DNA from 3 places in the Promicromonospora xylanilytica genome. Region 1 is predicted to be linked to each of the others. Evidence: riboswitches for the same ligand, from Rfam matches in the RefSeq annotation. Region 1 holds a riboswitch; each other region holds the start of a gene.
What was found. A riboswitch is a leader RNA that binds a small molecule or an ion and turns the genes downstream of it on or off. The one in region 1 is predicted to bind S-adenosylmethionine.
Positions count from the first base shown of each region.

Region 2: another riboswitch for S-adenosylmethionine. It lies ahead of ACYVK7_RS00850 (aminotransferase class V-fold PLP-dependent enzyme); the one in region 1 lies ahead of ACYVK7_RS16165 (methylenetetrahydrofolate reductase).
Region 3: another riboswitch for S-adenosylmethionine. It lies ahead of metE (5-methyltetrahydropteroyltriglutamate--homocysteine S-methyltransferase); the one in region 1 lies ahead of ACYVK7_RS16165 (methylenetetrahydrofolate reductase).

Region 1 is NZ_BAAGRP010000019.1:14,396-24,249, reverse strand. Features, by position in the region: gene ACYVK7_RS16175 (carbohydrate ABC transporter permease) at 1-439, shown strand, start outside; gene ACYVK7_RS16170 (carbohydrate ABC transporter permease) at 439-1,356, shown strand; SAM riboswitch class I at 1,438-1,553, shown strand; gene ACYVK7_RS16165 (methylenetetrahydrofolate reductase) at 1,558-2,502, shown strand; gene ACYVK7_RS16160 (lysophospholipid acyltransferase family protein) at 2,820-3,464, opposite strand; gene ACYVK7_RS16155 (glycoside hydrolase family 2 protein) at 3,553-5,445, opposite strand; gene ACYVK7_RS16150 (LacI family DNA-binding transcriptional regulator) at 5,574-6,632, opposite strand; gene ACYVK7_RS16145 (extracellular solute-binding protein) at 6,759-8,117, shown strand; gene ACYVK7_RS16140 (carbohydrate ABC transporter permease) at 8,132-9,097, shown strand; gene ACYVK7_RS16135 (carbohydrate ABC transporter permease) at 9,099-9,854, shown strand, end outside.
Region 2 is NZ_BAAGRP010000001.1:190,264-200,117, forward strand. Features, by position in the region: gene ACYVK7_RS00845 (amidase) at 141-1,646, shown strand; gene ACYVK7_RS00850 (aminotransferase class V-fold PLP-dependent enzyme) at 1,656-3,077, opposite strand; SAM riboswitch class IV at 3,108-3,220, opposite strand; gene ACYVK7_RS00855 (GbsR/MarR family transcriptional regulator) at 3,351-3,797, shown strand; gene ACYVK7_RS00860 (glycosyltransferase) at 3,794-5,008, shown strand; gene ACYVK7_RS00865 (phosphotransferase enzyme family protein) at 5,035-5,802, opposite strand; gene ACYVK7_RS00870 (rhodanese-like domain-containing protein) at 6,024-6,473, shown strand; gene ACYVK7_RS00875 (O-succinylhomoserine sulfhydrylase) at 6,470-7,738, shown strand; gene ACYVK7_RS00880 (glycoside hydrolase family 3 protein) at 7,790-9,854, opposite strand, start outside.
Region 3 is NZ_BAAGRP010000007.1:61,164-71,017, forward strand. Features, by position in the region: gene chrA (chromate efflux transporter) at 129-1,379, shown strand; gene ACYVK7_RS08135 (TetR/AcrR family transcriptional regulator) at 1,448-2,254, shown strand; gene ACYVK7_RS08140 (NADP-dependent oxidoreductase) at 2,221-3,117, opposite strand; partial or broken gene ACYVK7_RS08145 (MarR family winged helix-turn-helix transcriptional regulator) at 3,228-3,533, shown strand; gene ACYVK7_RS08150 (YibE/F family protein) at 3,685-4,917, opposite strand; gene ACYVK7_RS08155 (HAD family hydrolase) at 4,998-5,831, opposite strand; gene ACYVK7_RS08160 (GNAT family N-acetyltransferase) at 5,971-6,441, shown strand; gene ACYVK7_RS08165 (Cmx/CmrA family chloramphenicol efflux MFS transporter) at 6,578-7,732, shown strand; SAM riboswitch class I at 7,938-8,040, shown strand; gene metE (5-methyltetrahydropteroyltriglutamate--homocysteine S-methyltransferase) at 8,049-9,854, shown strand, end outside.

The DNA of each region.
Region 1 (9,854 bases):
CGGCTGGACCAGGCACCCGGTCACGGCGTTCGCCTGGGCCATGGTCGTCGCGGTGTTCGTGTCGCTGCCGTTCACCACCTACACGATCCTGGCCGGACTGCAGTCCGTTCCCGGCGAGACCGTCGAGGCGGCCCGCATCGACGGCGCCGGGGGCCTGCGCACGTACTTCAGCGTGGTGCTGCCCCAGCTGCGAGGTGCCGTGTCGGTGGCGGTGCTGATCAACATCATCAACGTGTTCAACTCGCTGCCGATCCTGCGGGTGATGACGGGATCCATCCCCGGCTATGACGCCGACACCGTCATGACCATGATCTTCAAGTACCTGCAGAACCAGCGGCAGATCGACCTGGCGAGCGCCCTGTCGGTCATCGCGTTCCTGGTGGTCATCGGGATCGTGGCCATCTACGTGCGGGTCGTCCGACCCCTGGAGGAGGTCTGATGGCCGCGATCACGGGGACGGCCCCCCGCAGGACCAGCCGCCCCACGGGCGCCGACCGCACACGGGTGCGCAAGTACACCGCCGACCAGGTGCCCATGGGGTCCCTGCTGCTGCGCATGTTCACCGGGTTCGTCGTGGCCGTGGTGTTCCTGCTGCCGTACCTGATCATGTTCTTCGGCTCGGTGAAGACGAAGGCGGAGATCAGGTCGGTCGATCCCACCTACTTCCCCACGGAGTGGCACTGGGAGAACTACGTCACGATGTGGTCGACGCCGGAGACCCCGCTGGCGCAGAACGTCATCTCGACCCTCGTCATCTCGCTGTGCGCCACGCTGCTCGTGCTCGCGGTCGCGCTGCCCGCCGCGTACTACACGGCGAGGTTCCGGTTCAAGGGGCGGCTCGTCTTCCTGTTCCTCGTGATCGTGACCCAGATGGTTCAGCCGGCGGTGCTCACCTCGGGCTTGTTCCGGGAGTTCATCGCCATCGGGATCCTCGACACGTGGGCGGCCATGATCCTGGTCAACGCGGCGTTCAATCTCTCGTTCGCGGTGTGGATCATGCACAGCTTCTTCGCGGCCATCCCGCGGGAGGTCGACGAGGCGGCGCAGATCGACGGTGCGGGCACGTTCGCCGTCCTGACGAAGATCAACCTGCCGCTCGTGTGGCCGGGGATCGTGACCGCCGTGATCTTCACGTTCGTCGCGTCCTGGAACGAGTTCGCCGCCTCGCTGGTGCTGCTGACCACGCCGGGCAACCAGCCGCTGTCGGTGGCGCTCACCAAGTTCGTCGGCCAGTACGAGACCTCGTGGCACTACGTGTTCGGGGTGTCGATCGTGGCTATCATCCCCGTGATCATCCTGTTCATGGCCATCGAGAAGCGCCTGGTGGGCGGCCTGGTGGCAGGGTCGGTGAAGTAGCGGGATAGTCGGTGGACCAGGGCGTCTCGACCCACGGACGAAATCCGTCCCAGTGCTGGACAATCGCTTAGCATGGTGGCGATCCCATCCAGAGCGGTCGAGAGTCCTGGCTCCCTGACACCGCAGCAACCTGCAGACTTCCTGCCCCGCAACCGTGGCGCGTGGACGTAAGGTGCTCACGCCAGGTTCGATGGAGCAACCATGGTCGTCGAGGCTTATCCGCACCGCCCCACCGTGTCGTTCGAGCTGATGCCACCGCGTCGGCCCGAGGCCGCGCCCAACTTCTGGGAGACGGCCCGGCGGCTCGTGGCGGCGCGTCCGGACTTCGTCTCGGTCACCTACGGCGCCGGCGGGGGTGACCGGGCGACGTCGCGCGAGGTGCTCGCCACGCTGCTGAGCGGTACCCCCGTGCTCCCGGTGGCCCACCTGACGTGCGTGGGCGCGTCCCGCGAGGACGTGTCCGAGGTGATCGACGAGTTCCTCGAGGCCGGTGTGCGGTCCTTCCTCGCGCTCCGTGGCGACCCGCCGCGCGACGAGCCCGACTGGCGGCCGGCGTCGGACGGGGTGCGTTCCAGCGTCGACCTGGTCCGGCTGCTCACCCAGGTGGACCAGCGTCGTGTCGCCGCCGACGCCAGCGCTGCGCTGCGGGCTGCCGCCCGACCCCTCACCATCGCCGTGGCGACGTTCCCGGACGGCAACCCCGGGGCGGGCACCACGCGCGGTCAGGAGGTGCGGCGGCTGCTGGAGAAGCAGGAGGCCGGCGCGAGCTTCGCGATCACCCAGTTCTTCTACCGGGCGGAGTCCTACATCGGGTTCGTCGAGGAGGCGCGCTCGGCCGGCGTGACCATCCCGATCCTCGCCGGGATCCTGCCCACCACGGAGGCTCGCCGGCTGCGCCGGGTCGAGGAGCTCACCGGCGTGGTGGCGCCGGCCGGTCTCCTGCGCGACCTGGACGGGCTCACCGCACCCGACGGCTCCGTGGACGCCGAGGCCCAGCACGAGCACGGCCTCCGGTACTCCGCTGCCCTCGCCCGCGAGGTACTCGACGCGGGAGCGCCCGGTGTGCACGTCTACACGTTCAACAAGCACCGGCCGGCGCTCGACCTGCTCGAGCGCGTCGGCCTGACGGGGCGTGCGGCGGCCTGACGGCGTGAACCGGCCGGTCCGTCGGCGGCTGACGGCGCCCGGCGGTGCACAGCGGTGCAGCCCATCCAGTGGTCCCACGGTGTGGCTGTGAGATTGCCCGCCCCACCGTCCACATCCCCGCGAGTGCAGAGTTAGTCGCGGACCTGATCGCCGAGTGCAGTGTTGGTCGCGGCTGAGGACTCCTCAGCCGCGACCAACACTGCACTCGGCAGCGGTGTCGGCGACAAAGTCTGCAGTCGGCGGAGGGGCAGCCGGAGAGCCAGTCGGCAGCAGCAGCGGCACACGGCGGCGGAGCCTGCACCCGACCGGGAGCGGCGTCAGTTGTCCGCGCGCTCCTGGCCGCTCATCGCCTGGATGGACTGCATGACCTGCTCGGTCAGCTCACGGCGGGCCTGAGCGGGCTTGGTGCCGGCCGCGATCTGCCTCGACGGGTCGATCGGGACCCCGAAGTGCAGCTCTACCCGGGCGAACCGCGGCATCTTGCCGATGGGCTTCACCTTGTCCGTCCCGAGCAGCGCCACCGGGACCACCGGGGCCTTGCCGGTCAGGGCCAGCCACGCGACGCCGGTGTGCCCCTTGTGGAGCTTGCCGTCGCGCGAGCGGGTGCCCTCGGGATAGATGCCGAAAGCGCCCCCACGCTGCAGCACTGCCAGGGCGTCCTCGAGGGAGCGCTGCCCGGCGCGCGGGTCGTCCCGCTGTACCGGGATGTCACCCATCTTGGTGAAGAACCAGCGGGAGAGGCGCCCCTTGATCCCCTTGCCGGTCCAGTACTCGGCCTTGGCCAGGAACGCGACGTGGCGCGGCGCCATGATCGGGATGAGCAGCGAGTCGATGAACGACAGGTGGTTGCTCGCCAGGATCACGGCGCCGCGCTTCGGGATGTTCTGCAGGCCAGTGACGCGCGGGCGCAGAAGCACGAGCACGAGGATCGAGAGGATGAGCTTGAGGAACCGGTACGTCACCGGCCTATTGTGCACCCCTCAAGCGTCCCTGTGGACGGGGTGATATGTGGTGAAAAAGACTAAAGAGACCTACAACCTCGTCCGCCGGTCAGGCGACCTGGTCGCCGGCACTCTCGTCGCCGTGGGCCGCCTCGATGGCTGCGACCTGGACCTGGACCTCCCGGACGCGTGCGACGTCGAGCTTCTCGCTGCGGTCGAAGCGGTAGACGCCGTTCTCCTCCTGGAACACGTCGGTGAGCTGCGTGTAGCAGTAACCGAACATGCGGGGGTCGCCGAGCAGCGCGTCGGTGAGGCCGCGGAACCGGGCGTGGAACTCCTCCTCGTCCACGACCCGCTGGCCGTATCCCCAGGAGTCGGGGGAGCTGCCGGACGCGGTGGCTGCCGCCTCCGGGTTCCACCAGATACCGCCGTACTCGCTGACGAAGTACGGCTGGCCACGGTACGGCACCGACATCTTCGTGCCGTTGTCGCGCGTGTTCTCGTACGGGCGCCCCTCGGCGAGGCCACCCACCTGCTTCGCGAACTCCGTCGGCTCCTGCTCGTACAGGTGCGAGTCCCAGATGTCGGTCTCGAGGACGCGGTGCGAGTAGCCGCTGGCGTCCAGGACGGGCCGGGACGGGTCGGCCACCTTGGTGGCGAGCCACATGGCCCGGGTCACGTCGTCGAGCTGCGTGATGCGGTCGTGCAGGTCCTGGTGCGTCTCGTTGAGCGGGCACCACCCGATGATCGACGGGTGCGAGTGGTCGCGCTGCAGCGCCTCCATCCACTCGGCGACGAACGACGTGGTCTGCCGCTGGCCGTCCGCCGGTGTGCCGTAGCCGCTGACGCCCCAGTCGCCGAACTCGCCCCAGACGAGGTAGCCGAGCCGGTCGGCGTGGAACAGGTAGCGCTCCTCGAAGACCTTCTGGTGCAGGCGGGCGCCGTTGAAACCGGCCGCCAGGCCGAGCTCGACGTCGCGCGCGAGCGCGGCGTCCGTCGGCGCGGTCATGAGCGACTCCGGCCAGTATCCCTGGTCCAGGACGAGACGCTGGAACACGGCCTCGCCGTTGATGCGCACCACCTGTCCGTCGATGGACACGGAGCGCAGGCCCGCGTAGGAGCGCACGGAGTCGACGACGGCGCCGTCGGCGTCCCGCAGCTCGACGTCCACACCGTAGAGGTGCGGGTCCCCTGGGCCCCAGGTACGCAGACGGTCCGCGGGCACGACGACGCGCAGCGCCGGCGCCAGGTCCAGGTCCGCGCGCGCGGTGGCGGCCGCCACCTCACCCTCCGCGTCGGTCAGGGTGACCGTCACCGTGTGGCCGCGGCGGTTCGCCGACAGCGGGACCACGACGTCGAAGGCCGAGCTCGCCAGGTCCGGCGTGATCCGCGGCCGGCGCAGGTGCGCGGCGGGCACCGGCTCCAGCCACACGGTCTGCCAGATGCCCGTGGTGCGGGTGTAGTTGCACTCGAAGTTCTCGTAGCGGTTGCTCTGCTTGCCGCGGGCCTGCGGTCCGTGCCGCGTGTCCCTGGCCCGCACGACGACGGTGACCGTGTCACCGGGGCTCGCGATCCCGTGCAGGTCGGCCGTGAAGGGGGTGAACCCGCCGCGGTGCCGTACGACCTCCGTGCCGTCCACCCACACCGTGGCGTCGTGGTCGACGGCGCCGAAGTGCAGCAGGACGTGCGGGTCGTCGCCGACGGCGGACCACTCCGCGGGGACGGTGATCTCGCGGCGGTACCAGACGGCCTCGAGGAAGTCGGTGTTCTCGATACCGGAGAGCTGTGACTCGGGTGCGAACGGGACGACGATCTCGCTCTGGAGCGGTCGGTCGACCAGCCCGCGCTCGAGCCCTGAGTCGCCCGAGTCGATCTCGAACTGCCAGGTGCCGTTCAGGTTGAGCCAGTGGTCCCTGGCCATCTGCGGGCGGGGGTACTCGGGGCGCGGCACGGCTGTGGCCGTCGGCGCGCCGGCCGGCGAGAAGCGGTCGAGGAAGGTCATCAGCTGCTCCATTGCGTCTACGACATGTGCGCCGTGATTCAACACGTCTTCCGATCGGAATGCAACGTTGTATCACCGCGAGACGCCCGGGCGTCTCGCGCGGCGAGGCTCCGTACGGCGCCCCGGGCTCAGGCCTGTGTGCTCTCCCGGACCAGCAGTCGGTGGGGCATGACGGCGTCGACCGGCTCGATGGACGAGTCCTCGAGCTGGGCGAGGACCCGGTCCACCGCCGTCTCCGCGATCGCCCGTAGGTCGGGCGCGACAGTGGTGAGCGACGGGTTCGAGAAACGACCGTCCTCCGTGTTGTCCCAACCCGTCACAGCCAGGTCCTCGGGGACGCGCACCCCGTTGCGGCGCAACGCGTACAACGCACCCAGCGCGAGCTCGTCGTTGGCGCACACGAGCCCGTCGATCTGGCCGATGCGCGGCAGCACCGCCTCGACCGACGCCGCACCGGAGCTGCGCGAGAACTCCGCCGCGCCGAGCACCCAGCGCTCGTCGACGTCGATCCCGGCCGCCGCGTGCGCCTCGCGGAACCCCTGGACGCGCGGGGCGCCCGTGCGTGCGACGCCCCGCGGCTCGTCGCCGAGGAACGCGAGCCTGTGCCGCCCGGACGCCAGCAGGTGTTCCGTGACCTGCGCCGCCGCGCGGACGTTGTCGATGCTCACGTGGTCGGTGCGGCGTTCGCGCGCCGGGTCCTGGTCGGCACGCTCACCGAGCAGGACCAGGGGCACGCTGCCGCGCACCTCGTCGATCTCGGCCGGGAAGAGCTCCAACGGCGAGAAGATGATCCCGTCGATCGACTGGACGTCGAAGCCCCGCGCGACCTCGAGCTCGGTCTCGCGCGTGGACCGCGTCTCCTCGATGAGCACCCGGTAGCCGCGCGAGTTGCCGACGTCGATCATCTGGTGTGCGAGCACCGAGAAGTACGGCGCGTGCACCCACGGAACCGCGAGGGCGAGCGTGTTGGTGCGCCCGCGCCGCAGCTGTCGTCCGGCGAGGTTGGGCCGGTAGCCCAGCTCGGCGATCACCGCCTCGACCCGTGCCCTGGTCGCGTCGCCGACACGCCCTGTCTCGTTGACAACGTTGGAGACGGTCTTCCACGAGACCCCGGCCGCGGCAGCGACCTCCTTGATACCGACCCGCCGGCCCGGCTGTTCCGACAACCCCGTCACTTCCTTCCGCACCGTTGCCCCTTGACGGGACGCCCGCCCTAGTCCATCGTGATCCAACGTTGGAGCGCAACGTTGCACCATTGGAGGTCGATGATGACCGTGCTACGAGGACGTGGCGTCCCGGGGCAAGGCAGCCCCGTGATCGCGTCGAGGACCCGCAGCCGAGCGGAGAGTTCCGGTGGCCTGAGCCGCCGCGACCTCCTCCGTGCTGCGCTGGTAGGAGCCGGCGGGGTCGCGCTCGGCGGGACGCTCGCCGGCTGTGCCACAGCGGACGCGGCAGGCGCCGGCCGCACGTCGGTCATGATCTGGGACCTCTTCTCGGGCGGCGACGGTGCGCTCATGCAGGAGATGGTCGGCGTGGTCGCGTCGGCCAACCCGGACATCACCGTCGAGTCGACGACCCTCGCCTGGGGGCCGCCGTACTACACGAAGCTGGCGATGGCGTCGTCGGGAGGCCGACCGCCCGAGGCCGCCGTCATGCACATGTCCCGGCTCGCCGGGTACGCGCCCGGCGGGCTCCTCGAACCGTTCGACCTCGACGCGCTCGCCGCGCTGGGGGTGGGCGAGGAACACTTCGCCCCAGCCGTGTGGGAGAAGGCCCAGTTCGACGGCCAGCTCTACGCCCTGCCGCTGGACACCCACCCGTACATCGCGTTCAACAACCCGACGATCGTGAAGGACGCCGGGCTGGCGACCGCGGACGGCAAGCTCGACGTCGACGCCGTGGCGGGGGCCGACAACTTCCTCGCGGCGGGCCGCGCGCTGGCCGAGGTGACGGGTGAGTCCGGCGTCGGCTGGGGCTACCAGCGCGACCCCGCCGGCTGCTGGCGCATGTTCTGGGGCCTCTACTCCCAGAACGGCGGCGGCTACGAGCTCACGCCCGGCCGCCCGGCGGCGCTCGACGAAGAGGCAGCCGCCGAGGTCTTCGAGTTCCTGCAGGCCATGCTCGACGGCACGGTCGCCGCGAAGAACCAGGACGGCAACGCCGCGTCCGCGCGGTTCATGGCGAAGCGCACCGGCATGATGTTCGCCGGTGAGTGGGACCTGCCGATGTTCCGCGACGCCCTGCCCGACGTGGGGGCCACACCGTTCCCCGCAATCTTCGACACCCCGGCGAACTATGCCGACTCGCACGCGTTCGTGCTTCCCCGGCAGGCCCAGGCGGATCCCGCCGCTCGCGAGGCGACGTACCGGGTCCTCGCCGGCCTCCTCAAGGAGGGCCTGACCTGGGCATCGGCCGGGCACATCCCGGCCTACCAGCCCATCGTCGAGCAGCCGGCGTACCAGGAGCTCACCCCGCAGCGCGACTACGCGCCGGCGGCCGAGGTCGCCGTCTTCGACCCCGACGCCTGGTTCACGGGTGGCGGCAGCGACTTCCAGACCCGCATGGCCGACGCGATGACCGACACGCTCGCCGGCACCGCACCGCCCCGTACCGCCGTGACCCGAATGCTGAGCGAGATGGACCGCTTCCTCGCTCTGCCCAACCCCGCCTGATCGAGAGGACGACGATGACTGTCTCGAACACCGGCGTCACCGCGCCCCCGGGGCGGGCCCTGCCCGGCCGGCGGGCCACCACCAGCGGCGGCGCGACCACCCGCACCACGGAGAAGTCCCTGCGCTCGCGGGACCGGTCCGGCTACCTGTTCGTGGCGCCGTTCGCCGTGGCCACCGGAGTCTTCCTGGTGATACCCACGCTGTACGGCCTGTGGATGAGCTTCACCAACCAGAGCCTCACCGGTACCGGCAGCGAGTTCATCGGATTCGCCAACTACGCCGAGGCGTTCGGCGACCCGCAGGTCTGGCAGACGCTCTGGAACACCGTGTGGTTCACGATCCTCAGCACCGTTCCCCTGGTGCTGGTCGCCCTGGTCATGGCGCTGCTCGTCCACACCGGCCTGCCCGGGCAGTGGGTGTGGCGCATGTCGTTCTTCGCGCCCTACCTGCTGACCAGCGCCGTGGTCTGGCATCTGAGCAACTGGATGTTCCAGCCCGACATCGGCCTGCTCGACACCTGGATGAAGGGCCTGGGCCTGGAGCCGCTCGGCTGGCTCACCGACGAGAACGTCGCGATGTTCTCCATCGCGGGGGTCACCGTGTGGTGGACCGTCGGCTTCAACTTCCTGCTCTACCTCGCGGCGCTGCAGGGCATCCCCGCCCAGCAGTACGAGGCGGCGACGATCGACGGCGCCGGCGGCTGGCGCAAGCTGTTCTCCATCACGCTGCCCCAGCTGGGCACCATCACCGGCGTCATCGTGGTGTTGCAGCTCCTCGCCTCGCTCAAGGTGTTCGACCAGATCTACATGCTCACGGCGGGCGGGCCGAACGGCAGCACGCGGCCCATCCTCGAGTACATCTACGACACAGGGTTCACGAACTACCGGCTCGGCTACGCCTCGGCGATCTCCTACGTGTTCTTCGCCCTGATCCTCGTGTTCACGCTGGTGCGGCTCATGCCGGCCCGGAAGGAGGCCTGAGATGGCTGTCGCCGACCTCACCGACATCCGCCGGAACAAGGCCGCGCAGGAGCGGGCCGAGAACCGGACCCTCACCAACCTGACCATCGGGCCGTCGCCCTGGGCACGGGTCGGTGCGCTCGTGGCGCTCGTCGTGCTCGCCGGGATCTGGGTGGTGCCCCTCGTCTGGGGCGCCGTCACGAGCTTCAAGCACGAGGCCGAGGCCGCTCTCCCGGCCTCGCTGTGGCCCACCATGGGCTGGACGGTCGACGCCTACCGGTCCGTGCTCGGCAACAGCGACCTGCTGCTGTGGATGTGGAACAGCCTGGTGGTCGCGGTGCTGGTCACGGCGCTCACCGTGCTGATCTCCGCGATGGCCGCCTACGCCTTCTCGCAGACGCTGTTCAAGGGCCGGGCGCTGATGCAGTGGCTCACTCTCGCGGCGATCATGATGCCCACGCAGATCCTCATCGTGCCGTTGTTCCGGGAGATGCAGGTCCTGGGACTCGTGGACACGTTCGCGGGCATCGTGCTGCCGCAGATCGTGGCACCCGTGATGGTCTTCATCCTCAAGCGGTTCTTCGACGCGATCCCGCAGGAGCTGCTCGACGCCGCCCGGATCGACGGCGCCGGGCCGTGGCGCCTGTTCTGGACCATCGTGGTGCCCCTGTCGAGGTCGATCCTCGTGGCCGTGGCGATCTTCGTGTTCATCGGCGCGTGGAACAACTTCCTGTGGCCGTTCATCGTGACCACCGACCCGCAGTTCATGACGCTGCCC
Region 2 (9,854 bases), on a different contig from region 1:
GGCAGAGAAAGCGCATATGTGCAGGTCAGACGGCCGCGCACGGTCTGTCTGATTGATGAATCTGCCCAGGTCCGCTGTAGAGCGGGTGAGACATAAGCGGCATTTCCGCGCACCGGCCGGTGAGCGCATAGCCTGGCCGGATGGAACCCCTGCACGAGAAGACGGCTCTTGAGCTCCGCGACCTCCTCGCCGCGGGAGAGCTCACTCCCGCCGAGGTCACCGACTACTTTCTCGACCGGGTGGAGCGGCTCGACGGCGCGGTCGGCGCCTTCGCGACCGTCACACCGGAGCTCGCCAGGGAGCGCGCGGCGGCCCTCGGGCGGGCGGGTGGCCCGGCCGTGGACGCCCCGGCGCCCGGCAGTCTCTGGGGCCTGCCGACGGGGGACAAGGACCTGTGGAACCGCGCGGGCGTCCCGACCGGGTTCGGTTCCCGCGCCTTCGCCGGCCTGCCGCCCGCCGCGGAGAGCGACGAGCTGGTCCGGGTCCTCGATGCCGCCGGCGTCGTCAGCCTGGGCAAGACGGCGGCACCCGAGCTCGGGTTTCCTGCCTACACCGAGCCGGTCGACGCGCCGCCGGCCCGCACACCGTGGGACCTGACCCGCGGCGCGGGGGGTTCCAGCGGAGGCGCGGCCGCGGCGGTCGCAGCGGGCATGCTGCCGTTCGCCCCCGGGTCCGACGGCGGCGGCTCGGTCCGCATCCCCGCGGCGGCCTGCGGCGTGGTCGGCCTCAAGCCGACGCGCGGTCTCCTGCCCGCCGGCAGCGGGATCGACTCGCTGGGCGGGCTGGTCGTGAACGGGCCGATCGCGCGGAACGTCGCCGACGCGGCCCTCCTGCTCGAGGCGATGCTCCCGCGACGCGCCGACGGCGGCGTGGCACACCCGTTCTCCTTGCGCGCGCCGTCGTACGAGGCGGGCGCCTACCTCGCGGCGGCGCGGCGCGCCGTGCTGCCGGACCCGCTGACCGGGCACACCGGTCCGGACGGCGGGACCGCGCGGATCGGGGTGACCACCACGTCCGCATGGGACGGCTTCTACGCCATCACCGTGTCCCCGGAGGCCACGGCCGCACTGGACGCGGGCGTCGGCGCACTGGCGGGGCTGGGGCACGCGATGGACGAGATGGTCCTCGCCGAGGCACCCGAGTACGCGCCCGCGTTCCGGACCCTGTGGATGGGCGGCGCGTCGGCCGTGCCGATCGACGACCCCGGGACGCTGGACAAGCTGGAGCCGCTGACACGGTGGCTGATCCGGTCGGGCCGCGAGGTGCCCGCACGACAGCTCGCCGAGGCGCTGCGCACGCTCAACGGCTACGAACGCTCGCTGGTCACCCAGATCAGCATGTACGACGCCGTCATGACGCCCGCGCTCGCGCTCACGCCACGGCCGGTGGGCTGGTACGACGCAGACGACCCCGAGCGGAACTTCGAGCAGCAGTGCCAGTACACGCCGTACACCTCGATGCTCAACGTCGCGGGTCTGCCCGCGATCACCGTGCCGACGCACTGGACCGCGGCGACCGCCGAGGCGCCGGCCGGACTACCGATGGGCGTGCAGATCATCGGCAGGCCGGGCGGCGAGCTCACCCTCCTGGCGCTGGCGGCGCAGCTCGAGGCGGCCCTGCCGCAGCGGCCCGGCTTCCCGCTCTGACCCGTTGGTTCATTCGGGGGCAGGGAGGCAGCCGAACGCCTCGTCGAAGCCCAGGGCCGCCGTCGCCAGGAGGCCCGCGAGGCCGGACCCTTCCGGGACGGGGCGGGGGTCGTCGGTCACGACCCACAGCCCGTCGACGACGTCGTAGCCGGCCTGGGGACCGTCCGTCACCAGGCTGCCGACGGCGGCGATCAGGCGCTCCACCTCTTCGCCCGCCGTGCCGACGCCGACCGAGGCCCGCACCGCCCCGGCGTCGAACCCGAGGCGGCCGAGCAGCGGGTGGGCGCAGAACCGCCCGTCACGCACACCGATGCCGTGCTCGGCGGACAGGTACGCGGCGACCAGGCCGGGGTCGTAGCCGGTCACGGTGAACGTCACGACACCGACGGGGTCGACGGCGTCGGCCCAGACCCGGACCACCTCGACGCGGTCGATCGCCTCGAGCCCGGACACGAGCCGGCGGCGCAGCGCGTTCTCGTGCGCCACGACATCCGCTGCGTCGAGCGCCGCGAGCTCCTCGCATGCGGCGGCGAGCGCCACCGCACCGATCACGTTGGGCGATCCGGCCTCGTGCCTGGCGGGCCCCTCGTGCCAGTCCGTGCCCGCGACGCGCACGCGGCGCACGGCGCCGCCGCCCGCGAGGTACGGCGTGCCGGCGTCGAGCCAGTCCCGGCGGCCCACCAGCACGCCCGAGCCGAACGGCGCGTACGTCTTGTGCCCCGAGAAGGCGAGGTAGTCGACGCCCGTCGACTCGAGGGAGATGCGCCGGTGCGGCACGAGCTGGGCACCGTCGAGCACCACGCGCACGCCGAACTCGTGGGCGACGGCGACGATCTGGTCGACGGGGAGCGACTCCCCCGTCACGTTGGAGGCGCCGGTGAGGGCCAGGAGCGCGAACTGTCGGTGCGCTGCGGCGGCCGCCAGCTCCTCGCGGATCTGGGCGAGCGTCTCGGCCACGGTGGCGCCGCCGGTCAGCACGGTCGCGTCCGTGCCGCGCTGCCACGGCAGGAGGTTGGCGTGGTGCTCGACGTCGAGCACGAGCACCCGGCCGGGCTCGCCGTCGGGCTGGGCGGGGACGCATCCGGCGAGCAGGTTGAGGGAGTCGGTGGTGTTGCGCGTGACGATCGTCAGGTCGTCGTCGCGGGCGCCGACGAACGCGCCGATGGCACGGCGGGCCGTCTCGTAGAGCGCGGTGCTGACCTGCGAGAGGTAGCCGGCGCCGCGGTGGACGCTCGCGTACAGGGGAAGCACCTGGGTGACTCGGTCGGCGACGGCCTGCAGCGCGGGGGCCGACGCGGCGACGTCGAGGTTGGCGTACGGGACCCGCGTCCCGTCGACGAGCGGCACGGCCGTCCCGCCGCCCACCACGGGGCGCAGCGGGGCGACGTCGGCCACCGTGACGTCGTCGGCGAGGATGGTGGTTGCAGACATGGTGCCCTCCAGCACGGTCCTGGGGGGAAGCCCCCGCGCTTGCCACGCACGGCTGCGCGTGGCCAGGTCGTCACCCGGGGCACCCCGCCGCGGAGGAGGGTTGCCGGCCAGCGAGCCGGGGCTTCGCGCTGGCGCTCATGACCTGGCGTCATCCTGTGCTGCGGGAAATGGCCTGTCAACGCACGTCTCAAATACTGGTCTCACCATCCGGTCGACAGTCCACCGATGTTCTGAGTGTTCGGACCGAACCGAACAATACGATACGGTGGCTTCATGAGCGCCGTCGAGGACTTCACCGAAGAGGCTGGGCTGTTCTACGAGCGGCTCGGCCTGAGCCGCACCGCCGGCCGCGTCATCGGGCACCTGCTCGTGTCGGACGACGACGGCGCCGACGCGCCCGAGCTGTGCGAACGGCTGGCCGTCGCCAAGAGCAGCATGAGCGTGGCGCTGCGCCAGCTCGACCAGGCGGGCATGGTCGAGCGGTTCCGGCGCCGGGGCGAGCGCCGGGACCGGTACCGGCTCACCGAGGACGTCTTCGGCAGGGCGTTCCGCGCCAAGCTGGCGGAGCTCGACGCCTTCCAGCGGCTCGCCGCGCACGGCCTCGCGGCGGTCGGCGACGACCCGCACCGCCGCAAGCACCTGGAGAACATGCGCGACATGTACGCGTTCATGGCGGACCGCTTCCCCGCCCTCCTGGACGAGTGGGAGGCCTCGCGATGAGGGTTCTCCTGGTCACCATGGGCAGCCGGGGCGACGTCGAGCCGTTCGCGGCCCTCGCCGCCGCGCTCGCCCGGGCGGGCCACGAGCCGCTGCTGGCCGCGCCACGGCGCCTGACCGAGGACGCGGCGGCCCGCGGGATCCCCGTCGCGCCGCTCGACGACAGCATGTTCGCCCTGCAGGAGGAGGTCGCGGGGAAGGGTGCGCGGGCGTCGATCACGGCGGCCCGGTCGGCCCTGCCGCTGCTGCGCCGCTGGCTCGACGACCTGGCGACCCTGCGGGACGCCGGAGCCGACGTCGTCGTCCACGCGCCCAAGGCACTGGGCGCACCCCACCTCGCCGACCTGCTCGGCGTGCCGTCGATCGCCCTGCTGCCCGTCCCGCTGTTCAGCCCCACGGCAAGGTTCCCGTCGCCGCTCAGCCCGGTCCGGCCGCCGCGGTTCCTCAACCGGGCGAGCTGGCGGCTGGCCGCCGCGGTCGAGGCCCCGTACCGGCGCATGGTCCGTTCCTGGCGGTCCGAGACGCTCGGCCTGACCGGCCCGACGCCGGGGCTTGCCGAGCGCGTGGCGCGCGACGGCGTGGTGCACGCGTGGAGCCCGCACCTGTTGCCCGCGCCGGACGACTGGTCGGCGGACCTCGCGCCGACAGGCTTCCTGACCCTGGCGCCCGACGAGGGCCGGACGCTGCCCGCCGCACTGGACCGGTTCCTCGACGCCGGTGAGCCGCCGGTGTACGTGGGGTTCGGCAGCATGCTCGCCAAGGACCCGGACTCCTTCACCCGGGCCGTGCTCGACGGTCTGCACGGCTCGGGACGGCGCGCGGTCCTGGCGACGGGCTGGGGTGCGCTCCGGCCGACGCACGTGCCGGACGGCGTCCACGTGATCGACCAGGCGCCGCACGGCCTCGTGCTGCCACGCACCGCCGTCGCGGTGCACCACGGCGGCGTCGGCACCGTGGCGGCCGCCATGCGGGCCGGCGTGCCGCAGGTGATCAGGCCGTTCCTGGGTGACCAGCCGTTCTGGGCGCGCCGCGGGCACGAGCTGGGGATCGCCGCACCCCCGCTGACCGGCAGGCTCACCGCCGAACGGCTCGCCGCGGCGATCGACGACGCGGCGGCCCGGGCGGACACGGCACGAGGGCTGGCGGCCCGGGTGAACGCGGAGGACGGCGCCGCCGCCGCGGTCGCGCGGGTCGAACGGGTCGCCGTCGCCTGACCGGTCGGTCCGGGCTCGACGCCTGGTCAGTCCCGCTCGGCGGCCCCGACGAGTGCGGCGATCCGCTGCGCGTCCGCACGGTACAGGGCGACGTGCTCGCGCAGCTCGGCCGGACCTCCGTCGTCGGCCCGCGCCTCGGTCCACGCCGCCAGGTCGTGCAGCCTGCCGACCATCGCCCCCAGCACCTCGGCACGCGAGTACGCGAACCCGTACGCGGAAGTCAGCGCATCCAGCCTCGCCATCGGATCAAGGTGCCCGACGGCGTAGCCGACCCCCGCGAACGCGTCCCCCGACAGCGGCGCGATCCGGTAGGCGAGGTAGGCCAGGTCCCGCACACGTGGACCCGGTGCGGCGGTGTCGAGGTCGATGAGGCCCGTGAGCCTGCCCGCGCGGAAGACCATGTTGTAGGGCGCCGCGTCGTTGTGGCAGATCACCTCGGCCGGCTCGGTCGCGGGCAGGCGCCACCGGGCGCCCGACGTGGCGAACCCCGAGGTGGCGTCGTGGAACCGTCGCAGCAAGCGCCCTGCCTCCTCTAGGACGTCCGCGGACCAGAGCCAGTCCGGGGCGGGCCAGCCGGGCACGTCTCCCGGGAGATACGAGAGGATCTCCCGGCCCTGCTCGTCGAGGCCGAGAGGCTCGGGGACCTCGGTCAGGCCGCGTGCCCGGACGTGGGCGAGCAGACGCTGGACGGTCGGTGTCCATGAGCCCGCCTCGCGGTGCACCGTGTTCCCGACCCGCACCACACGGGTGGTGTTGCCGCCCGTCAGCACCTGCTCGTCCACAACCTTGTCCACAGCTTTATCCACAGGGTTGTCCACAGGCATGTCCATCCCAAGACCCGAGCCCGACCAGCCGGCGAGACGGCATCCCACCTAGCGGACGCCATGTCGTACGATCACGAGCGACCATCCCGAGCGGCCGAGTGACGTGGCACGACGAAGCCGCAGCAACCCAGCGTTCCCGCCCCCGGCGAGGACGGACAAGGGTGCTACCGCCACGACCGATGGAGGAGCACATGAGCGTCCCCGCGCACATCGAAGCCCGCGCCGCAGAGGGTTATGCCGGCGACATCACGCCCCAGCAGGCCTGGGACCTGCTCGCCGCGGACCCGGGCGCCACGCTCGTCGACGTCCGCACCGAGGCCGAGTGGCGCACGACCGGCGTTCCCGACCCGGCGTCCCTCGGCAAGGTGCCCGTGTTCAGCGAGTGGGTGCAGGCAGGCGGCCGTCCCAACACCCGGTTCCTGGAGGAGCTCAGGGCGGCAGGTGTGACGGCGGGCCCCGTCATCTTTCTCTGTCGCTCCGGCCAACGCTCGATCGGCGCCGCCCGGCTCGCCACCGCGGCGGGCATCGCGCCGTCGTACAACGTGCTGGAGGGCTTCGAGGGGGCGCCCGGTGTCGACGGCGTGCGCGACCAGCAGGGCTGGAAGGTCGCAGGCCTGCCATGGGCGGAGGACGCCAAGTGACGGTCACCGGAGCGTTCCCGCCCGACGCGTCCCCCGGCGGGTCCGGCCGCAAGCCGCTCCCCCGTGGCGTGCGCGCCGCCACCCTGGCCGTGCGCGGCGGGCACCAGCGCAGCGACTTCCAGGAGACGAGCGAGGCCCTGTTCCTGACCCAGGGCTACGTCTACGACACGGCGGCAGAGGCCGAGGCCTCGTTCACCGGCGACATCGACCGGTTCGTCTACTCGCGCTACGGCAACCCGACCGTCCACACGTTCGAGGAGCGGATCCGCCTGCTGGAAGGCGCGGAGGCCTGCTACGCGACGGCGACCGGGATGTCCGCGGTGTTCACCGCGCTGGCCGCCCTCGTGCGGTCGGGGTCACGCATCGTGGCGGCCCGGGCCCTGTTCGGGTCCAGCATGGTGATCTTCCAGGACATCCTCGCCAAGTGGGGCGTGCACACCGACTACGTGGACGGGCACGTGCTGTCCCAGTGGGAGGAGGCGCTCGCGACCCCCGCGGACGTCGTGTTCTTCGAGACACCGTCCAACCCGATGCAGGACATCGTGGACGTGCGCGGCGTCGTCGAGCTCGCGCACGCCGCCGGGGCGACCGTGGTGCTGGACAACGTGTTCGCCACCCCGCTGCTGCAGAAGCCGCTGGAGCTGGGCGCAGACGTCGTCGTCTACTCCGCGACCAAGCACATCGACGGACAGGGACGCGTGCTGGGCGGCGCCATCCTCGGCTCCGCGGAGTACGTGACCGGGCCGGTGCAGACGTTCATCCGCAACACCGGGCCGTCGCTGTCGCCGTTCAACGCCTGGACCCTGCTCAAGGGTCTTGAGACGCTGCCCGTGCGCATCGCGGCTCAGGGCGCCGGTGCGCTCACGGTGGCCGAGGCCCTGGAGGAGCTGCCCGGCGTGGGTGCCGTGCGGTACCCGTTCCTCGACTCGCACCCGCAGGCCGAGCTCGCCCGCGCCCAGATGAGCGGCGGCGGCACCGTGGTGACGTTCGACCTCGCGGTGCCGCCGGGCTCCGACGCCGAGACGGCGAAGAAGCACACCTTCGCGTTCCTGGACGCGCTCGAGATCATCGACATCTCGAACAACCTCGGGGACTCGAAGTCGCTCATCACCCACCCCGCGACGACCACCCACCGCAAGCTCGGCGCGGCGGGCCGCGCCGCCGTCGGCATCACGGAGACGACGGTGCGCCTCTCGGTGGGCCTGGAGGACACGCGAGACCTGATCGAGGACCTGGAGCAGGCCCTCGCCCAGACCCGGCGCTGAGTGCTGGATATTCGCCCCTCGAACGGTCCAGAAAGGGCGAATACCCAGCACTCAGCGAGCCAGGGCGGCGGACAGGATGGTGTGGGCTCGGTGCTCCTGTCCCTTCAGCCGTGCCACGTCCGACGTCGCGATCGCCTCCGACGCCGCCGGCGGGACGCCGTGGACCGGGTCGAGCGCCTCGTCCTGGAGCTCCAACCGGTGCTCGTCCAGCGACGACGCACGGCCGCCCGTCGACAGGCCCCAGCCGAACGGGAACAGCGGGTCGTAGTCCGCGTCACCGACGTTCACCACCGGGTCCTCGGCCGACCGCGGCCACGAGACCGGCAGCCGTCCCGTGAACCGGCGCTCCCCGAACAGCACGTCCGCCACGCCCGCGCCCTCGGTGCCCGGCAGCCAGGACGCGACGAGCGCGTCGATCGACCCGAGCTGCTCGGTGACCACCTGCGGCCGTCCGGACACGACGAGGACCACGCAGGTGTCGATCTCGGCGCAGACCTGCTCCACGACCTCCACGTCGCCGGGCTGCAGCGCCATCGACTTCTCCTCGCGGGGCACGCCGCCGTCGGCGGGATCCCAGGCCCATTCGGGCCCGCCGACGTCGCCGTACCCCTCGGCGTACGGGGTCTCGCCCACGACGACGACGCCGACGTCGGCCCCGTCGGTCGGCGCGGACGCGTCCTCACTGAACGTCACGTCGTCCGCGACGGCCTGGATGCCCTCCAGGATCGTCGTGCCCTCCGTGACGTCACCTGACCAGCCCTGCCAGGTACCGGTCCAGCCGCCCGCCTGGTTACCCACGTCGTCGGCGTTGCGGCCGGCCACGTAGACGTCGGCACCGGGATCGAGCGGCAGCGCGTCGCCGTCGTTCTTCAGCAGCACCTGGGACTCGGCCACCGCCTTCCGCGCGATCGCGCGGTGCTGGTCCGAGCCGATCGTGCCGGCGTGGCGCCGGTCCGCGAAGGGCTCCTCGAAGAGCCCCAGCTCGAACTTGGCGGCCAGGATCCGGGACACGGCGTCGTCGACCCGCTCCTCGGTCACCGCGCCGTCGTGCACCGCCGCGACCAGCCGCGTGTGGAACCGCTCGAACTGGGACGGCTCCATGAACATGTCGATGCCCGCGTTCACGCTGGTGACGATCTGCTCGGTGGTGGGCGAGTCGGACGCCGGCGGCGGGACCTGGTGGATGCCCTGGTAGTCGCTGATGACGAAGCCGTCGAACCCGCGCTCCTCCTTGAGCCACCCGTTGATCAGCTCGTCGTGGGCATGCATCTTCACGGGATTGCCCAGGCCGTCGTCGGTCCAGTCCACGCTGGAGTAGCTCGGCATGACCGAGCCGACGCCGGCCGCGAGCGCCGCCGCGTACGGCGGCAGGTCCACCGCCTCGACGTGGGCGCGGCTCTGCTCGGTGATGCCCTGGTCCAGGGTGTACTCACCCTCACCGGTCCCGTAGGCCGTGTCGCCGTCGGCCACGAAGTGCTTGGCCGTCGCCAGCACGGAGCGAGTGCTGTCCAGGTGCTTGCCCTGGAACCCGCGCACCGCGGCGGCGCCGAGGACGCCGGCGAGCGCCGGGTGCTCCCCGAAGGACTCGTAGGTGCGGCCCCACCGGTCGTCGCGTACCACGCACAGGCACGGCGCGAACGTCCAGGGGATGCCGGTCGCGCGGGTCTCGGTGGCGACCATGCGCCCTGCCCTGGCCACGAGCGCCGGGTCACGGGTCGCACCGAGGCCGATGTTGTGCGGCAGGATCGTGGCGCCCGCCAGGTTGCCGTGGCCGTGCACGGAGTCCACGCCGTAGAGCAGCGGGATCTGCAGCCGGGTCGCGAGCGCCCGGATCTGGAAGCCGTCGACGGCGTCGGCCCAGCCTTCCGGGGTGTTGTCGGCCGGCGTGGAGCCGCCGCCGCTGAGGACCGAGCCCAGTCCCAGCTCGGTGATGATCGCCGGATCGCCCGTGACGTTGGCGCGCTCCGCCTGCGTCATCTGCCCGACCTTCTCCTTGAGCGTCATCCGGCTCACGAGGTCGGCCACGCGCTCGTCGACGGGCAGCTTCTCGTCCAGGTACGGCAGGTCGTGCGCCCGCACGACGACGATCGGCTGGGTCGAGATCTCCGCTCCGTGG
Region 3 (9,854 bases), on a different contig from region 1:
GCTGTCCAGGTGGGCGGGTCAGGGTAGGACGGCCACGGCACGCACCGGTACGAGAGACGTCGCGGTACGGCAGCACAGGGGCGGCGCCCACCCGGTACCGTCCCGGTGTGACCTCTGAAGGCTCCGGCATGTCGACGTCCGGCCCGTCCGTCCCGCCCGCCTCGGGAGCCGCGGCGACCCGCGAGGTCTTCGTGACGTTCCTGCGCCTGGGACTCACGTCGTTCGGTGGGCCGGTGGCACACCTGGGGTACTTCCGCGACGCGTTCGTGGTGCGGCGGCGGTGGCTCGGCGACCGTGCGTACGCCGACCTGGTGGCGCTCTGCCAGTTCCTGCCCGGGCCCGCGTCCAGCCAGGTCGGTATGGCGATCGGGCTGCACCGGGCGGGCATCGGTGGGCTGCTGGCCGCCTGGGCGGGTTTCACGCTGCCGTCCGCGGTGCTGCTGGTGGCCTTCGCGTACGGCGTCGCGACGTTCGGTGGCGACGCGGGCGCCGGATGGATCGGTGGGCTCAAGGCGGCGGCTGTCGCCGTCGTCGCGCAGGCCGTGCTCGGGATGGCCAGGACGCTCGCCCCGGACGCGCGCCGCGCGACCATCACGGGGGCCGCGGCGGTCGCGACGCTCCTTGCGCCGTCCGTCCTGGGGCTTCCGGTCGTGATGAGCCAGGTCGGTGTGATCGTCCTGTCGGGCGTCGCGGGGCTCCTGTGGCTCGCCCGCGCGTCCGACGACGACGGCAACGACGAGCCGTTCGCGGTGCCCGTCCGGCGCGGCGTCGCCGTGGCCTGTCTCGCCGTGTTCGGCGCGCTGCTCGTGGTGCTGCCGCTGCTGGCGAGCCTCTGGGGCGGCGGGGTGACGCGGCTCGTCGACGTCTTCTACCGCGCCGGGGCGCTCGTCTTCGGTGGCGGGCACGTGGTGCTGCCCCTGCTGCAGGCGGAGCTGGTGCCGTCCGGTCTGGTGGGCAACGACCAGTTCCTCGCCGGGTACGGCGCGGCACAGGCCGTGCCGGGGCCGCTGTTCACGTTCGCGGCCTACCTGGGCGCCGTCACCACGTCGGGGCCCACCGGGGTCGCCGGTGCGGCGATCGCCCTCGTGGCCATCTTCGTGCCGTCGGCTCTCCTCGTCGTCGGCGGGCTGCCGTTCTGGGAGCGCCTGCGGGGCGCGCCGCGCGCCCGGCGTGCGCTCACCGGCGTGAACGCCGGGGTGGTCGGGCTGCTCGCCGCCGCGTTGTACGACCCGGTGTTCACCCAGGGTGTGCTGGCGGCGGGTGAGCCGCTGGTCGCGCTGGCGCTCGCCATCGCGGCGTTCGTCGCGCTGGCCAGGTGGGCGGCGCCGCCGTGGGCGGTCGTGATCACCGCGGGGCTGCTCGGCTGGGCGGTGCTCTGAGCGCTCCGTCCCGGTGCGCCGGACGTCCTGGCGCACGTCCACCCGGAACACGGCCTAGGCTCGGCGACATGCCAGTCGACGACGACAACCGGCCCCTGACCCGGCGCGAACGGCTCCGGCGGCAGACGGTCGACGAGATCGTCCAGACCGCGCTGGAGCTGATCGACGTCGGCGGCGCGCACGGCCTGTCGCTCGCGTCGGTCGGCAAGGCGATGGGTATGACGTCGCCCGCGCTCTACCACTACTTCGCGTCCCGGGAGGCGCTGCTGGACGCCCTGGTGACGGCCGGGTACAGCGACCTCGGCGCGGCCGTCGCGCACACCGCCCGCGCGGCGGCCGACCGGCCGGCGCCCGAGCGCCTGGCCGCCATCGCGCACGCCTGGCGGCGCTGGGCGCTGGACCACCCACGCCGGTACTCGATGCTCTTCACCGGGAGCCGGCGCGAGACGGTGGACCCGCTGGAGAGCGTCGACACGATCAGGCAGAGCATGCTCGCCCTGGTCACGACGCTCCAGGACGTCGCGGCCGACGCCGGTCCGCGGGCCGACACGGGTGCTGACGCCGCGGCCGGGGCCGCAGCGAGCCCGGCGCCGGACCGGTCGGCGCTCGACGACGAGCTCTCCCGGTGGGGCAGGTCCCTCGGCGTCCCGACCGTGGCCGCGGCGCCGGCGCTCCGGCTCGCCCTGTCCACCTGGTACCGCGTCCACGGGCTCGTGTCCCTGGAGATCGTGGGTGCCTTCGACACGATGGGGCTCGACGGCGGGCGCCTGCTGACCGCCGAGATCGAGAGCCTGGTCGTCGAGGCCGGCCTAGCCGACCCGGCCACGGCCCGCAGGGCGCGTCACGGCACCAGCACCACCTTGCCGCCCGCGTGACCGTCGTCGACCAGGCGCTGTGCCTGGGCGGCCTCCGCCAGCGGTAGCACCTTCGCGACCGGCACCGACACCTCTCCGCGCGCCACCAGGCCCATGGTCTCGGCCAGCACCTCGGCCGACGGCTCCGACCGCTCGCTGAAATCGACGCCCAGGGCGAACGCCGCCGGGTCGGCGAGGGTCAGCACGCGCTCGGTGCCGCCGCGCAGCTCGATGCTGTCCGGCAGCACGCCGCTGCCCGCCGCGTCGAGCACGGCGTCGACCGTGGGCGCGAGCGCCCGCACCCGGTCGACCAGCCCCTCCCCGTACGTCGTGGGGGTCGCCCCGTACCCCGCGACTCGTTCCTGGTTGGCAGGGGACGCCGTGCCGATCACGCGCACGCCCGCCGCGACCGCGAGCTGGGCCGCCAGCCCGCCGACCCCGCCGCTCGCGCCGTGCACAAGGAGGGTCTCCCCCGCCTTGACGTCGAGGATGCGCAGCGCGCGCCGGGACGTCTCTGCCACCACGGGCACCGCGGCCGCCTGGGCCGCGTCGAGACCGTCCGGAACCCGGGCCCACAGGCCGAGCACGGCGTACTCCGCGGCGCCGCGGCCCGCCGGTCCCGCGACCCGGTCACCCGTGGTGACCCCGGTGACGCCGGCCCCCACCTGGTCCACGATCCCCGCGACCTCCTGGCCGGGCACCCCGGGCAGCCGCGTGCGGAACGCCGCCTCCATGGCACCCGAGCGCACCTTCCCGTCGAAGGCGTTGACGCCGACGGCCTCGACCCGCACCCGGACCTGGCCAGGGCCTGCCTCCGGCTCCGCGACCTCGCCGAGGTGCAGCACCTCCGGGCCACCGAACTCGTCAAAGACCACTGCTCGCATCGTGCTTCCTCTCCTCGCCACTCTTTGCTGTTCGGGACAGGTAACTGTCGTGAGCACCTCCGCTATTCCCGACCGGTGGTCCGAAGGCGACGAGTTCTATGATGAACCCCATGGCATCTGCCCCGGACAGTGAGTCGAACCCGTTCGCCACCGGGCCGCTCAGCCTCGCGGTGTTCTCGCTCGCGCGAGCGCACCGGGCGCTCGCCGCGGACCTGCTGCGTCCCCTCGGGCTGCATCCCGGCCAGGAGCTGCTGCTCATGTTCTTGTGGGAGCACGGGCCCCAGCGACAGACTGACCTGGCCCAGTACGTGGCCACCGACTCCGCGTCGATGACCCGGACGGTCCAGCGGCTCGAGCGCGCCGGTTTCGTGCGCCGGCGCTCCAGCCCCGGCGACCGGCGGGTCACCCTCGTGGAACCCACCCCCGCGAGCCTGGCGCTGCGGCCGCGCGTCGCCGAGATCTGGGCCCAGCTCGAGCGGGCGACGGCCGGCGACCTCAGCGGGGCCGAGCAGGAGGACGCGACGCGGCTCCTGCGCGCGCTCGAGGAGAACGTGGGCGTCACCGCCGCTACGTCGCCGACGCCTCGGACGACGGGCGGGCCGCCCACGCGTCGGACACCGGCGCCATCAGCTCCGGGTCGGAGGCCGGCTCGGACCCCGCAGGACCCTCCTCCGGACCGGCGGGGCCCGGGACGGTGAGCGTGGCGATGGCGGTGGTGACCGGGATGGCGAGCACCAGCCCGATCGACCCGACGAGCGTGCGCACCACCTCCTCCGCGATCTCGCCGGAGCTCAGGGCGGTGGCCGGCGACTGGTCCACGAGCCAGACCATCATCAGCAGGGGCAGGGCCGCGCCGACGTAGGCGAAGGCGATGGTGTAGACGGTCGACGCGATGTGGTCGCGCCCGATGCGCATGGCTCGCGTGAACAGCTCGGCCCGCGACGCGGCGGGCGCGACGCCCCGCAGCTCCCACACCGCGGATGCCTGCGTGATGGTCACGTCGTTCAGCACACCCATCCCGGCAAGGACGATGCCGCACAGGGCGATCCCGCGCAGGTCGGCACCCGGCGCGCTGGACGGCAGGAACGCGGAGGCCTCGTCGGTGGTGCCGGTGATCTGCGCCGCCCCGGAGGCCCAGGCCGCGAGCAGCGCGGTGAGCCCGAGGCCGACCAGGGTGCCGAGCAGCGCCGTCGACGTACGGGCCGACAGTCCGTGCGCCAGGTACAGGGTCACGAACATGACCAGCGACGACGTCACGAGCGCCACACCGATCGCGGACTCCCCCGCCAGCAGCGCGGGCATGGTGAAGCCGAGCAGCACGACGAACGCCATGCCGAGCCCCGCCATGGCCGCCAGCCCTCGCCAGCGTGCGACCAGCAGCACGACGGCGGCGTAGGCGAGGGCCAGCAGCGCGATCGGCACCTCGCGCTGGTAGTCCATGAACACCAGCGGGTCGACGCCGGGCTGGGAGACCTGGGAGATGTCGACGGCGGTGATGCGGTCGCCGTCGGCGAGCGGGACCGACGGGCCGGGCGACTGCATCCGGGAGGTCTCGCCGCCCGGCAGCTCGACGGGGATGCTTCCGGTGGCCGGGTCGGCGGGACCCGTGACGGTGACGTCGACGAACGACGTGCCCTCCGCCTTGGCCGGTACGCGGTCGGGCACGGCACCGGCGTCGGGCCACAGCAGCCACACGCCGACGAGGGTCAGGAGCAGGGCGGAGACCAACGTGATGACCAGCAGGAACGTCGTGCGCGGCGCGGCAGGCCCGGCCGAGCCGTGCGAGTGAGCGTGCGCCATGCGCACATCCTGACCCAACGGCGCGGCGGCGGCGCGGCGAGCGGCGACCCGGTTCTCCACGGCCCGCGGTGCGCCGCGGCTCAGCCGGTCGGCAGCAGCAGCGCGTCGAAGAGCGCCTCGGCCGCGCCGTCCTCCTCCACGGTTCCCGTCACGCGCGCGGCGACGGCACGGACCTCCTCGGGGGCCTGGCCCATGGCTATCGACACGGCGGCCCATGCCAGCATCTCGAGGTCGCCCTCGCCGTCGCCGACGGCCACGGTCCGCGACGGCGCGACCCCCAGCTCGACACGGATGATCTCGAGCGCGGTCGCCTTGGTGACCCCGGGGGCCGTGACGTCGACCCAGTCCACGCGGGCCGCGAGCGCCGTGACTCCCGACGCGCGCAGCGCCGGGACGAGCCGCTGCGCCCACTGCCCGTTGACCACCACCCGCGGCGTCGGCCGCCCCCAGACGCCCTCGATCCCGTGGACCACCTCCTGGGGCCCGCTGACGTGGCGTTCGGGCAGCCGCCGCGTGGCGCGGTACCCCGTGCCGACCACCTCGGCGGCGAGCCGCAGGTCCGGTCGCGTCCGGGCGACGAGCCGGCACACCGGCTCCGCGTCGACGGGGACCACCTGGGTGATGGCGTAGCCGTCCGGCCGCAGCCGCGCGGTCACCGCCCCGTTCGCCGCGACCGCCCAGCCGTCGCGGACGCCGAGCTGCCGCGCCGTCTGCACGGCGTCCGCGAGGGACCCGCCCGTGGCGATCACCAGGTGGTGGCCGGCGGCGCGCACGGCGGCCACCGCGTCGAGGACCGCAGGCGTGGGCCGGCGTCCGGCACGGACGAGCGTCCCCTCGACATCACAGGCGACGAGGGCTGGCGTGGACACGGACGCGTCCGACAGGACGGCGCCCCCGGCGGCGGTCGCGGTCACGATATTCCCCTGGTGATAGGCGATATGACGCATCCTGCCGCATACTGGGACATTTTGAAACTCCCGCCCAGGTCAGCCGCCTTTCAGGGCTATTCACGGCGCGGCGTACCAGGTCGGGCACGCGGGTAGGCTCCCCCGCGTGCTCAGCCCTGCGACACCCGACGATCTCGACGACCTGGCAGTCTTTCTCCGCACCGCCGACCTGACGGTCGCCGCTCTCGCGGAGCCCGCCGTGCACCTGTGGCTCGAACGCGACGACGCCGGCGCCGTGCGCACGACCACCGGGTTCGAGCTCGGCGTGAGCGGCGAGCACGCGCTCGTCCGGAGCGTCGCCGTCCGCCCCGACCTGCGCGGGACCGGCGCCGGCCGGCGGTTGGCCCGGTTCGCGCTCGACCGCGCCGCCGACGCCGGGGCGCGCCGGGCCTGGCTGTTCTCCCGCCGCTCAGGAGGCTTCTGGCAGAAGCTCGGCTTCGCCCGGACGACGACCGGCGACCTCGCCGCCGCGCTGCCGGACGCCCACCAGGTGCTGCTGTTCCGCTCGACGGGCCAGCTCGACCACGAGGTCGCGTGGCAGCGGCCGCTGCCCGCGTCTGATAATTTCGCCGCATGAGGTCTCCAGAAGCATCCAGGTTCGGGCTGCCGGTACTCCGGTAGCCCGAGATGCCCCTGTAGAGACCCGCGCATCCGAAGGGCCCCGTAGTGCCGCCTCCGGCCTACCCGTTCCCCCTCTCCCTTCGGAGTCGCTCATGCCTGTCCTGCTCCATGTGCTTGCCGTCGCCGTCTTCGCGCAAGGCACCTCGGAGTTCGTCCTCGCCGGCCTCGTGCCCGGCATCTCGGTCGACCTCGGCATCACCCTCGCCGAGGCCGGCTACCTGACCTCCGGCTTCGCCGTCGGCATGGTCGTCGGCGCACCGCTGACGGCCGCGCTCGGGCGCCGCCTGCCACCGCGGTGGACCCTGTCGGCCTGCCTGGCGGTCTTCGTCGCCGCGCACGCCGCCGGCGCCCTCACCGACCACTACGCCGTGCTGCTCAGCACCCGGTTCGTGGCCGCGGTGGCCAACGCCGGGTTCCTCGCGGTCGCCCTGTCGACCGTCACCCTGCTCGTCCCGACGGGTCGGCAGGCCCGGGCGCTCGCCGCGCTCCTCGGCGGCACCACGCTCGCCCTGATCGCGGGCGTCCCCGCCGGGGCCCTGCTCGGCGAGGTCTGGGGCTGGCGCTCGGCCCTGTGGGCGATCGCCGCGGTGTCGGCGCTCGCGCTGGTGGCCGTCGCCGTCCTGACGCCGGGCCGACTCGGCCCGCGCGCTCCGCGCGTCCGGGTCGACCTGGCCGCCGAGCTCCGCACGCTCCGGTCCCCGGACCTGCTGCGGTACCTCTCGCTCGGGGTGCTGGTGAACGGCGCGACGTTCTGCGCGTTCACGTACCTGGCGCCGCTGGTCACGGAACGCGCGGGCCTCGGCCCCGCGCTCGTGCCGCTGGTGCTCGCGCTGTTCGGACTGGGGGCCTTCGGCGGGGTCTCGGCAGCGGGCCGCCTGGCCGACCGGCACGGGCACCTGGTCCTCGGGATCGGCCTCCCGCTTCTCGTCGCGGGCTGGACGCTGTGGGCCGCCCTCGCGGCGAGCCCCGCGGCGGTGTGGGTGCTCGCGCCGGTCCTGGGCGCGCTCTCGTTCGCAGCCGGCGGCACGCTGATCGCGCGCAGCATGGCCTCGGCGCACGCGCCCACGATGGGTGGGGCGTTCTCGACGGTCGCGCTGAATCTCGGCGCGCTCGCCGGCCCGGTCCTGGGCGGCCTCACGATCGGTCCGCTGGGACTCGTGGGACCGCTCGCGGTGAGCGCGGGGCTGGCCGTCGTCGCCGTCGTGCTCTGGTCCGCAAGCAGCGTCGCTCGCCGCAGCGCCCGTTGACCACAGCAGTTGCTGCCAGGCTGGACCCGGTCCGGCAGCAACTGCTGTGGTCAACACCTGGGATCCGGGGCGACCGGTCCCGCGGGGCCGGCCTGTCAGGAGCCGTGCTTGGCACACTTTTAAACTCACTGTTCCGTGGGCCAGGGAGCGTCCCGAGGCGTGGACGGTTTTTCGACCACATCCCGGGCATGCCTACGATCCAGTCTCATCATCCAGAGCGGTCGAGAGTCCTGGCTCAACGACACCGCAGCAACCTGCCCCCGAACCGCCACACTCGGGCAAGGTGCTAACGCCAGGTCCGATGGAGCTGATACGCATGGCAGTCGAGCACGCACTCCCCCACCTTCCCCACGCCACGATCCTGGGCTACCCGCGCATCGGCCGGCGGCGCGAGCTCAAGCGCGCCGTCGAGTCCTTCTGGGCCGGGCGCACCACCGCCGACGAGCTGGAGGCCACCGCCGCCGGCCTCCGCCTGGACACCACACGGCATCTGGCCGGGTTGGGCCTGGACGCCGGCGCCGGCGCCGTTCCCGGCTCGTTCTCCTTCTACGACCAGGTGCTCGACGCCGTGGCTCTCCTGGGCGCGGTGCCGGACCGGTTCCGGGACCTGGCCCGCGACGGCGAGGGCTCGCTCACCCTGGAGGGCTACTTCACGCTGGCCCGGGGCGACGGCGACAAGCCGCCGCTCGAGATGACCAAGTGGTTCGACACCAACTACCACTACCTGGTCCCCGAGATCGGTCCGGACACCCCCATCGGGTTCGTGGACGACCGGACGGTGCGCCAGTTCACCGAGCTCACGGCGCCGGCGGACGGCGGCCAGGCCGTCGTGACCCGCCCCGTGCTGGTGGGGCCGGTGACGTTCCTGCTGCTCAGCAAGGCGGCCGACGGCGCCCCCGACGGCTTCCGCCCGCTCGACCGGCTCGACGACGTCGTCGGCGCGTACGCCGAGGCGCTGCGCGCCCTGGCCGCCGCGGGTGCGCCCTGGGCGCAGCTCGACGAGCCCGCCCTGGTCACCGACCTGCTCGACGTCCCCTTCGACGAGGTCGCCGACGCCGTGCGCCGGGCCTACGCGCGGCTGGCCACCGAGCTCTCCTCCGCTCCCGGACCGGACGGCGCGGCCGAGCGTCCCGCGATCCTCGTGACGGCGCCGTACGGGGACCTCCGCGGCGGCCCGGGCGACGGCCTCGCGCTCCTGGCGGGCACGGACGTAGAGGCGATCGCGATCGACCTGGTCAAGGGCGCGGTACCCACCGGGCCCGTTGCCGGACTGCAGACCAAGACGCTCGTCGCGGGCGTCGTCGACGGGCACAACATCTGGCGGGCCGACCTCGACGACCGCCTGACCGCGCTGGAGGGCCTGACCGCGCCGGGCACCGGCCTCGGCGCGGGGGCGGTCGCCGTCGGTACCTCGACATCGCTGCTGCACGTGCCGCACGACGTCGCCGACGAGCCCCGGCTGGACGCCGGCCTGAAGTCCTGGCTCGCGTTCGCGGACCAGAAGGTCGCCGAGGTCGTCACCCTGGCCACGGGCCTGACCGACGGCCGCACGGCAGTCACCGACGCACTGGCGGAGTCAACGGCTGCCCTGCGGTCGCGGGCCGAGGCAGCCGGCGTCGCCGTGCCCGCCGTGCGGGAGCGCACCGCGGCCCTCACCGCCGCGGATGCCGAACGCGCGCCGTACGCGCAGCGCGCCGCCGCCCAGCAGGCGAGGCTCGCCCTGCCGCCGTTGCCGACCACCACGATCGGGTCGTTCCCGCAGACGGCGGAGATCCGCCGCACGCGCGCCTCGTGGGCGCGCGGCGAGCTGTCGGACGCCGACTACACGGCCGCGATGCGCGCCGAGATCGCGAGCACCGTCGCGCTCCAGGAGGAGCTGGGTCTGGACGTGCTGGTGCACGGCGAGCCCGAGCGCAACGACATGGTGCAGTACTTCGCCGAGCAGCTCGACGGATTCGCGACCACCGTGCACGGCTGGGTGCAGTCGTACGGCTCCCGCTGCGTGCGGCCGCCGATCCTGTGGGGTGACGTGTCCCGGCCCGCGCCGCTGACCGTCGAGTGGACCGCGTACGCGGCGTCGCTCACGAACAAGCCGGTCAAGGGCATGCTCACGGGCCCGGTG